DNA from 2 places in the Faecalibacterium sp. IP-3-29 genome. Region 2 is predicted to be linked to the other one. Evidence: riboswitches for the same ligand, from Rfam matches in the RefSeq annotation. Region 2 holds a riboswitch; the other holds the start of a gene.

Region 1 (4,561 bases), 740 kb from region 2:
AAAGGCGGCCGAGCCCTCGCGGCGCACATCGTAGTGCTGGGTGGTGGTCACCATGTAATCGCCCTCGCGGTGGCTCTCGGAGTTCTGGCCCTCGTACCGGCCGCGCGCGTCGGCCTTGGCATCGTAGAGCCAGAAGGGAACATATACGCCCTGGATCTCTGCGATGTGGTTCTGGCTCTTGAACGCCTTGGGCAGGAAAGCCTTGCCCTTGTAATATCTGGTCAGCTGGGCAATGGCGGTCTTTTTGTCCAGCTTGAAGGGCAGGATGTATTCCGGCTTCAGCTTGCCGGAGAGCTTGCCGCCCAGCACTGTGGGGTTGCCGCAGTAGGGGCAGGTGGTGGCGGCGGTGGTCTCATCACAGACCAGCTCGGCCCCGCAGGTGGGGCAGGAGTAGCTGTTCAGGCCCTCCGCCTCGGCCTCGCTCCACACCGGGCTGTCCTGCCGGGGCAGGCGGGCGGCTTTTTTGGCATCGCCCTCGGCGGCAGTGTCGGCAGCGGCCTGCTTTTTGGCGTAGCGGGCCTCGATGTCCTTTACGTCGTAGGCCGAGCCGCAGTAATCGCAGACCAGCTTGCCGCTGGCACCATCGTAGTGCAGGGGGCCGGTACAGGCCGGGCACTGATAATTCGTTGTCTTTTCAGCCATGCGTCAGACCCCTCTCAGGCCCCAAAGGGCTTGCCGCACTCGGGGCAGAACTTGGGCGGGTTGGCCGGGTCGGCGGGCACAAAGCCGCAGTTGGCGCACTTGGCGGCGGGCCGGGGTCTGCCGCACTCCGAGCAGAATTTGCCGCTGTTCTTTGCACCGCAGCTGCACACCCAGACAGCCGGGGCTTCGGGCCGGGGCTTGCCGCATTCGGCACAGAACTTGCCCGTGTTGCCGGTGTGGCCGCAGCTGCAGGTCCAGCCAGCGGCCGGTGCGGCCTGAGGCTGCGCGGCGGTCTGCTGGCCGCCCATCTGGTAGAGATCCCGGGCGTTGACACCGCCCGCTGCAGCAGCCTGGTTCATCCCCATAAAGGCCATGGCGGGACCGGCGGCGGTGTTGGAGGCGGCAGCCTGCATGGCGGAGGCCTGTGCGCCAACCAGATGCGCGGCGGCGCGGGTGGGGTCCATAAAGGCCGCACTGCGCTGCAGCTCCTTGATCATCTGCTCGTCCTCTTCGCTGGCCTTGACACCGGAAACGCCCAGAGAGACGATCTCGATGCCGCGCAGCCTGCTCCACTTGGCGCTCAGCTCCTGATTCAGGGCCTCGGCCAGCTCGGCGGTGTGGCCGGGCAGGGCGGAGTAGCGGATGCCCTGCTCGCTGATCCGGGCAAAGGCGGGCTGCAGGGCGGTCATCAGCTCGGTCTTGAGCTGGCTGTCCAGCGCGTCGCGGGTGTAGGCGTTTTCCACATTGCCGCAGACATTGGTGTAAAACAGGATGGGGTTGACCACCCGGTAGCTGTATTCGCCGAAGCACCGGATGCCGATGTCGATATCGATACCGGCGCGCTGGTCCACCACCCGGAAAGGCACCGGGTTGGGGGTGCCGTACTTGTTGCCGGTGAGCTCCCGGGTATTGATATAGTAGATGCGCTGGTCGGAACCGGCCTGCCCGCCAAAGCTGAACCGCTTGCCCAGCTCGGCAAACACGCTGTCGATGTTCTTCAGCCCGTCGCTGAGCAGGGAGGGCTGGGTGCCGGTGCTGTAGGTGTACTCGCCGGGCTCAGCACAGAGGTCCACCACCTTGCCCTGCTCCACGATCAGCACGCACTGGCCGTCGGCCACGGCGATCACAGAGCCGTCCGAGATGACGTTTTCGCTGCCGTGCCGGTTGGCGGAGCGGCCATTGGTCCGTTTCTGGCCCTTGACGGCCAGCACCTCCGCAGGCAGAGCGTCACAATAAAAATATTCCTTCCACTGGTCGCCCATCACGCCGGATGCCGCGCCCATGGCTGCTTTGATGAGACCCATAACTTCAATCTCCTTTTGTGCCGGGCAGTGCCCCAAAGCGGGGAATGGCTCCCCCGGGCGCTGCGAAATTTGGGACAAGTATAACATAATCCGGGAAATTGTAAAAGCGATTTGGCAAAAAGGCGAAAGAAAAACTTATTCTTGCTTTTTTGCCCCGGCGGGTGTACAATACCCTACGAGAAACAAAACACAGGGGAGCTCGTGAGGCGGGCTGAGAGGAAGTAACCAAACTTCGACCCTTGACCTGATGCGGATAATGCCGCCGTAGGAAGTCATAGGAAAATGATTTTTTGCAGGAGGCACCGCTGTGGTGTCTCCTGTTTTTTGTTGCCGCAAGCCGCCGCAACGGGCGGCTCCGGGCTGAGGGGGAGCGCCCTGAGCCTTGAAATGACTGCGATGGGAAGCCGTGTTCCGGCGTGAGAGGAGGCCAGCAAGCCTCGACCGCTTTTTGAGAAAGAGGAGTTTCCAATGAAAAAATTCTCTGTGAAAAAGCTGGCTCTCGCTGGAATGTTCTGCGCCCTGTGCGTGGTGGGCAGTGTGTTCAGCTTCCCGATGTTCGGCAGCAAGTGCGCCCCCGTGCAGCACATGGTCAATGTGCTCTGCGCCGTGCTGCTGGGCCCCTGGTGGGGCGTGGGCGTGGCCTTTGTGGCCTCGCTGCTCCGCAATATCCTGGGTCTGGGCAGCCTGATGGCCTTCCCGGGCAGCATGTTTGGTGCCCTGCTCTGCGGCCTGGTCTACGCAAAGACCAAAAACCTGATCGCCACCCTGGTGGGCGAGGTGTTCGGCACCAGCATTCTGGGCGGCCTGTGCGCTTACCCGGTGGCCATCTGCCTGATGGGCAAGAGCGCCGGTGACATCGCGTTCTACGCCTACATCGTGCCCTTCCTCATCTCCACCGCTGTGGGTGCGGTCATTGCGGGCGTGCTGGTGTACAGCCTACAGCACTCCGGTGCCCTGCGCTCCATGCAGAGCAGCCTTTCCTGACGGGGGTGCGTCATGTTTGCAGAGCAGTTTGCCAATGTCCGCACCAAAAGCCCCCTGATTCATAATATCACCAACTACGTCACCGTGAACGACTGCGCCAACATGGTGCTGGCCTGCGGTGCTTCGCCCATTATGGCCGACGATGCTGCAGAGGTAGAGGATATCACCACCATCTGCGGCGGGCTGAACATCAACATCGGCACCCTGAACAGCCGCACCATTGAATCCATGCTCAGGGCAGGCAAAAAGGCCAATGCACTGGGCCACCCCGTGGTGCTGGACCCTGTGGGCGCGGGCGCTTCCGCCCTGCGCACCGAGACGGCCTACCGCCTGCTGGACGAGGTGCGGTTCACGGTCATCCGGGGCAATATCTCCGAGGTAAAGACGCTGGCTTCCGGCGCGGGCACCACCAAGGGCGTGGATGCCGATGTGGCCGACAAGGTCACCGAGGAAAATCTGGACGGCGCGGTGGCCTTTGCCAAGGCATTTGCCGCAAAGACCGGTGCCGTTGTGGCCATCACCGGTGCCATTGACATCGTGGCCGATGGGGCAAAAGCCTACTGCATCCGCAACGGCCACCCAATGATGAGTGCCATCACCGGCACGGGCTGCCAGCTCTCTGCCCTGACGGCGGCCTTTCTCACTGCCAACCCCGGCCAGCCGCTGGAGGCTGCGGCTGCCGCCGTCTGCGCCATGGGCCTTGCGGGCGAGATCGCCCATGCACGGCTGACCCCGCTGGACGGCAACGCCACCTACCGCAATTACATCATTGATGCCATTTATCATATGACTCCGGCTCAGCTGGAAGAGGGTGCCAAGTATGAAGTGCGCTGAAGAATATATGCGGCTCTACGCCGTCACCGACCGTGCCTGGGTGGGCGGTCAGACCCTCTATCAGCAGGTGGAGAGCGCCCTGAAGGGCGGTGTGACCTGCGTTCAGCTGCGGGAAAAGGAGCTGGACGAGGAAGCCTTCCTGAAGGAGGCATTTGAGCTCCACGACCTGTGCAAAAAGTACAACGTGCCCTTTTTCATCAACGATAACGTGGACATTGCCATCCGCTGCCACGCCGAGGGCATCCATGTGGGGCAGGAAGATATGGCCGCTGCTCAGGTGCGCCAGCGCGTGGGCGATGAGATGATGATCGGCGTATCCGTCCACAGCGTGGAGGAGGCCCTGGAGGCCGTCCGGCACGGTGCCGACTGTCTGGGCGTGGGTGCAGCCTTCTCTACCCACACCAAGGCAGACGTGGACGTTCTGCCCGAGGGCATGATGAAAGCCATCTGCGATGCCGTGGACATCCCCGTTGTGGCCATCGGCGGCATCCACAAGGAGAACCTGCTCCGGCTCAAGGGCACCGGCGTGAACGGTGTGGCCCTTGTCAGTGCGATCTTCGGCGCGGAGGACATCGAGGCCGAGTGCAGGGAGCTGAAGGCACTGGCGGAGCAGCTGTAAGGCGGCTCGCCCTCTCAGTCATCGCTGGCGCGATGCCAGATCCCCCAAAGGGGGAGCCAATTGCGCACAGAGGAAAGGCTGCGCAAAAACCTATTTCCGGTACGTTCAGCGCGCAAAGCGCTGTTCAAGATAAAAGAAACATTTGGAGGAAAGTACCATGCAGAACTACACCACACAG
Region 2 (4,561 bases):
CGCTCGGCCGCGGTTGAGCGAAAATCAAGTTCGTTTCTGGCTGACCCGGTTCCGCAAGCTCGACCCGAACGTGAAAAGCCACCGGGAAACGCTTATCAATACATTCGTGAATGCTGTTTATCTCTACGATGAAAAAGTTTTGATTGCATTCAACTACAAAGACGGCACAAAAACTATCACTTTCGATGAAATCGCCGCCCAAAATGCCCCAGAGGGCAATGGTTCGGATTTAGGTTGCTTCGCTCCACCAAGAACTCCAGTATCCGAACCGGGTACTGGAGTTTCTGTTTTGTAATAACCTTCCCGGAGGCTAGGCGGGTGGATTCGAACAGCATCGACCCGCCGAACAGTCCGGCGGGGAAAAAAGCTTTTTAGATGCGCGGCTTGCGTAATCCACCCGCGCCCATAAAAGACCGTCAGCGTAGAGATACGCTGGCGGGCCTTGGCATGGAGCTGGCGGCGCGGCGCGGAAAACACTGCAAGCGTTAAATCAGATAACGGTTTCGATTGAAATCGGGGGTGTCACTGGCCCGCCTGCATGGCGAGCGGTGCACCCCTGATCTTTTTGTCGGAACAAAAAAGAAAAGCACCATACTTCCTACGAAGTACAGTGCTTTTTTGGTGGAGAATAGCGGGATCGAACCGCTGACCTCTTGCATGCCATGCAAGCGCTCTCCCAGCTGAGCTAATCCCCCACATATTCGGTTGGTGTCCTGCGACGTGAATTATTATACCAGCCGGGCGGGCGGTTGTCAACACCCAATTTGAAAAAGTTTGCAATAACAAAAAAGCCCTGCCGGGCACAGAGCCGGGCAGGGCGCGGAACAAAGTGAGGATGGGTTAGGCCTTTGCGTGCTGGCGGTCAAAGATCTGCGGAGCCACGCGGCAGAGCAGAACGGCGGCCACCATGGTCAGCAGGGTCTCGGGCAGCATGTAGCTGCCGTTGTACACCAGGCTGTAAGTCCAGGCGGACAGGCCTTCGTTCAGGTTGCCCCAGACCAGCACACCGGACAGGAAGCTGCACATAAAGCGCAGGAAGCCTGCCATAAAGGTGCCCACGGCCACGCCGACCATCCGGTTCTTGAAGGGACGGGCAAAGAACTCGGCAGTGCCCAGTGCCATAAAGGCCACCAGGTAGTCCAGCAGGACTTCACCCAGGAAATACAGGAAGGTCGGGGTCGGGGGTGCCCAGAAGCCCAGCAGCATCTGCAGGCAGCCGTTGACAAAGCCGGTGAACAGGCCCCACTTCACGCCGTGGCGGAAGGAGACCAGCACAAAAGGCAGCATGCTCAGCAGGGTAACGCTGCCGCCGTTGGGCAGGGTGAAGAACTTGATGTTGCTCAGTACGGTGCCAATGGCAATCATCAGGGCGCACTCCACAAGAATGCGGGTCTTGGAATAGGTTTTTGACATGGGAGATTCCTCTTCTCAGATAATAGTACACAAAAACAAATGCACCTGCACAAAAAGGCAGGCGCATGGGCTTCGTTTGTGAAGAGGGTGGACCTTTCCGCAAACTACCTACGCCGGCATTACCCGGATCAGGTTCGAGGGTACTCCGCTCAGGTGCGGATCTCAGCTTTTCAGCGCCCCTGTTTTTATGTCCAGCTCCCAGTATAGCGGTCAGCGCCCAAATGTCAAGCCCCGGCGGGCATATTGGCGGCCGCTGGCTCATATTTTTTAGGGAGACCGCAAACAGGGGAGGCGTGACCGGATGAACGTGGAGCCGGAGCAGCGGGCGGCGCTGCTGGGAGAGTACATTGCAGAGCACAGTGCCACGGTGCGGGCAGCCGCCCGGGCGTTCGGGTGCAGCAAATCAACGGTGCACAAGGACGTATCCACCCGCCTGCGGGCCGTGGATGCGGCCCTGTTTGCCCGGGTGCAGGCCGTGCTGGCCCGCAACAAGGCCGAGCGCCATCTGCGGGGCGGGGCGGCGACCAGACGCAAATACAAAAAGTAGGAGAGCGGTGCAGGGAGGCCTGTGCCGCTCTCCTGTTTATTTGTGCCGGAACTGCTCTAGCGCGGCCTTTTCCAGCCGGGAGACCTGCGCCTGGCTGATGCCGATCTCCCGCGCCACCTCCATCTGGGTCTCGCCCTTGAGGTAGCGCAGCTCCATGATCCGCTTTTCGCGCGGGGTCAGCCCGGCCACGGTCTGCCGGAACTCCAACCCGCTGATCCAGCTGTCCTCGCTGTCCGGGTCGCGCACCTGATCGATGACATACATGGCATCGCCGCCATCGGTGTAAAGGGGCTCTTCCAGGCTGATGGGCTCCACCACCGATTCCAGCGCCGCGTTCACCTCCCGGCGGGAAAGCCCTGCCTGCCGGGCCACCTCGTCCACGGTGGGCTCCCGGCCCAACTGCTTTTCCAGCGTCTCCCGGGCCTGCATGGCCTTGTAGGCAGCATCGCGCAGGCTGCGGCTGACCCGCAGGGCGTTGTTGTCCCGCAGGAAGCGCCGGATCTCCCCGATGATCATGGGCACGCCGTAGGTGGAAAACCGCACCGGCTGGGCCGGGTCAAAGTTGTCGATGGCTTTGATGAGCCCGATGCACCCCACCTGAAACAGGTCGTCCAGATTCTCCCCCCGCTGCGCGAACCGCTGCACCACGCTCAGGACAAGCCGCAGGTTGCCCTCGATCATGGCCTGCCGGGCGGCGGCATCGCCTGCCCGCGCCCGGGTGAGCAGCTGCCGCTTTTCCGCTTCGGAAAGCACCGGCAGCTGGGCCGTGTCCACCCCGCATAATTCCACTTTGTTGTACATCCCCCGAACCTCCGGTTACGTTGATACCGGAAGTATGGGGTAAGAGGGCGGGGAAGATACATGGGAATTGTTAGCAGCCTCGCCCTCTCAGTCATTGCTTCGCAATGCCAGCTCTCCCAAAGGGAGAGCCTTTGGCAGGGCAACCGCAAGCAGGTGCTAAAGGCTGGGGCAGTCTTGGCTCCCCCTTTGGGGGAGCTGGCGCGTTAGCGCCTGAGAGGGTGAGCCAGCTGCCGGTTACTCCCGCTCCAGCACCTCTTTCAGCTGACGGATGATCCGCTTTTCCAGCCGGGAGATGTAGCTTTGGCTGATGCCAAGGGCATCGGCGGCTTCCTTCTGGGTGTGCTCCACGCCGTCCACAAGGCCGAAGCGCAGCTCCATGATCTGCCGCTCCCGGGGGGCCAGCTGCTCCACGGAGCGCCGGAGGGTGGCGCGCTCGGCGGCCTGCTCCAATTGCAGGCCCACAAGGTTTTCGTCGCTGCCCAGCACGTCCGAGAGCAGCAGCTCGTTGCCGTCGCCGTCGGTGTTCAGGGGCTCGTCGATGCTGGCCTCCTGCCGCCGGTTGGAGCTTTTGCGCAGGTACATCAGGATCTCGTTGCCGATGCACCGGCTGGCGTAGGTGGCCAGCTTGATGTTCCGCGCGGGCGTAAAGGTGTTCACCGCCTTGATCAGCCCGATGGTGCCAATGGAGATCATGTCCTCCTGCGGCACGCCGCTGTTCTCGTACTTTTTGGCAAGATAGACCACCAGCCGCAGGTTGTGGGTGATGAGGTCATCGCGCGCGGCGGCATCCCCCGCCATCATCCGGATCAGCAGGGCCTTTTCCTGTTCCGGTGTCAGCGGCGGCGGCAGGCTGGGCCCGCCGTTGATGTAGTGGGCGGCGGAAGGGGCAAGAAGCGAGAGGAAAAGGCGGCGTAGAAGTGAAATAAGACGATGCAAGATGGTTCCTCCTTTGACGGGTAAACCCTCTCCGTCAATGCTAACGCATTGCCACCTCTCCCGAAGGGAGAGGCTTTGGCATTTTGGTAGAGTTTGAGCAAAAGTAATTAGCAGAAGTGGCCCGATTTGCCAAGGGCTCCCACTTTGGGGGAGCTGGCACGACGCTAGTCGTGACTGAGAGGGTGAGCTTGCTGAAAATGGTCCCCGGCTTCCACCCCCACCAGCACATCCCACCCATCGGGCGGCGGGGGGAGGTCGGCGAAGGCGGCATAGAACCTCTCAGTCTCGCTTTGCTCGACAGCTCCCCTGGCAGGGGAGCCAAGAGAGGCTTTGCAAACCACAAAAGCTGCCGGGACGGCCGGCAGGATACAGTGCCCGGCCACGGTGGTGCAGGGGACAAGGCGCACCCCCAGCGCCGGGACGGGCAGGGGAGCGGCCCCGGCAAAGTGCTGCTCCAGATAAGTACCCAGGGCGGGCGGCAGGCGGCTCTGCACGGCACCGAACCGCACCAGCACCACCGCCCGGCCCGAAAGCGGCTCCTGCACCGAAAAGCCGGTGTCGCAGAAGGCCCGGACATCCAGCGCTGTGTCTGCCACGGTGAGCCGGGCGGGGAACACCCGCCCGCCGCCCCGGCCCAGAAAGCGGAGCACCCCCTGCACAGCCAGCACCACCCCGCCCGCGCCCGCCAGCAGTGCCCCCGGCGAAAGGGGTAGGTAGATGCAGCCGTTGTTGGTCTGTGCCCCGGGCAGCAGCAGCGCCCCCGCCAGCAGCAGATTTCCCGCGCAGAACCACCCAACAAGCCGGGCAAAGCATCTGACCCCGGGCCGGCCGTAGGCGGCGGCCACCGTGAGGGCGGCGGTTGAC

What was found. Region 2 has a riboswitch for thiamine pyrophosphate ahead of thiT (energy-coupled thiamine transporter ThiT). Riboswitches for the same ligand answer to the same signal wherever they lie in the genome.
Region 1: it holds a riboswitch for thiamine pyrophosphate, as region 2 does, so the genes downstream of both, thiW (energy coupling factor transporter S component ThiW) here and thiT (energy-coupled thiamine transporter ThiT) in region 2, are expected to answer to the same signal.

Annotation. Positions count from the first base shown of each region.
Region 1 is NZ_CP094471.1:297,891-302,451, forward strand. Features, by position in the region: gene MTP40_RS01330 (Trm112 family protein) at 1-642, opposite strand, end outside; gene MTP40_RS01335 (SPFH domain-containing protein) at 657-1,946, opposite strand; TPP riboswitch at 2,128-2,234, shown strand; gene thiW (energy coupling factor transporter S component ThiW) at 2,415-2,930, shown strand; gene thiM (hydroxyethylthiazole kinase) at 2,943-3,764, shown strand; gene thiE (thiamine phosphate synthase) at 3,751-4,383, shown strand; gene thiC (phosphomethylpyrimidine synthase ThiC) at 4,541-4,561, shown strand, end outside.
Region 2 is NZ_CP094471.1:1,035,873-1,040,433, forward strand. Features, by position in the region: gene MTP40_RS04955 (recombinase family protein) at 1-295, shown strand, start outside; tRNA gene MTP40_RS04960 (tRNA-Ala) at 620-695, opposite strand; gene thiT (energy-coupled thiamine transporter ThiT) at 841-1,413, opposite strand; TPP riboswitch at 1,502-1,604, opposite strand; gene MTP40_RS04970 (sporulation transcriptional regulator SpoIIID) at 1,715-1,960, shown strand; gene sigG (RNA polymerase sporulation sigma factor SigG) at 1,997-2,761, opposite strand; gene MTP40_RS04980 (sigma-70 family RNA polymerase sigma factor) at 2,996-3,697, opposite strand; gene MTP40_RS04985 (sigma-E processing peptidase SpoIIGA) at 3,862-4,561, opposite strand, start outside.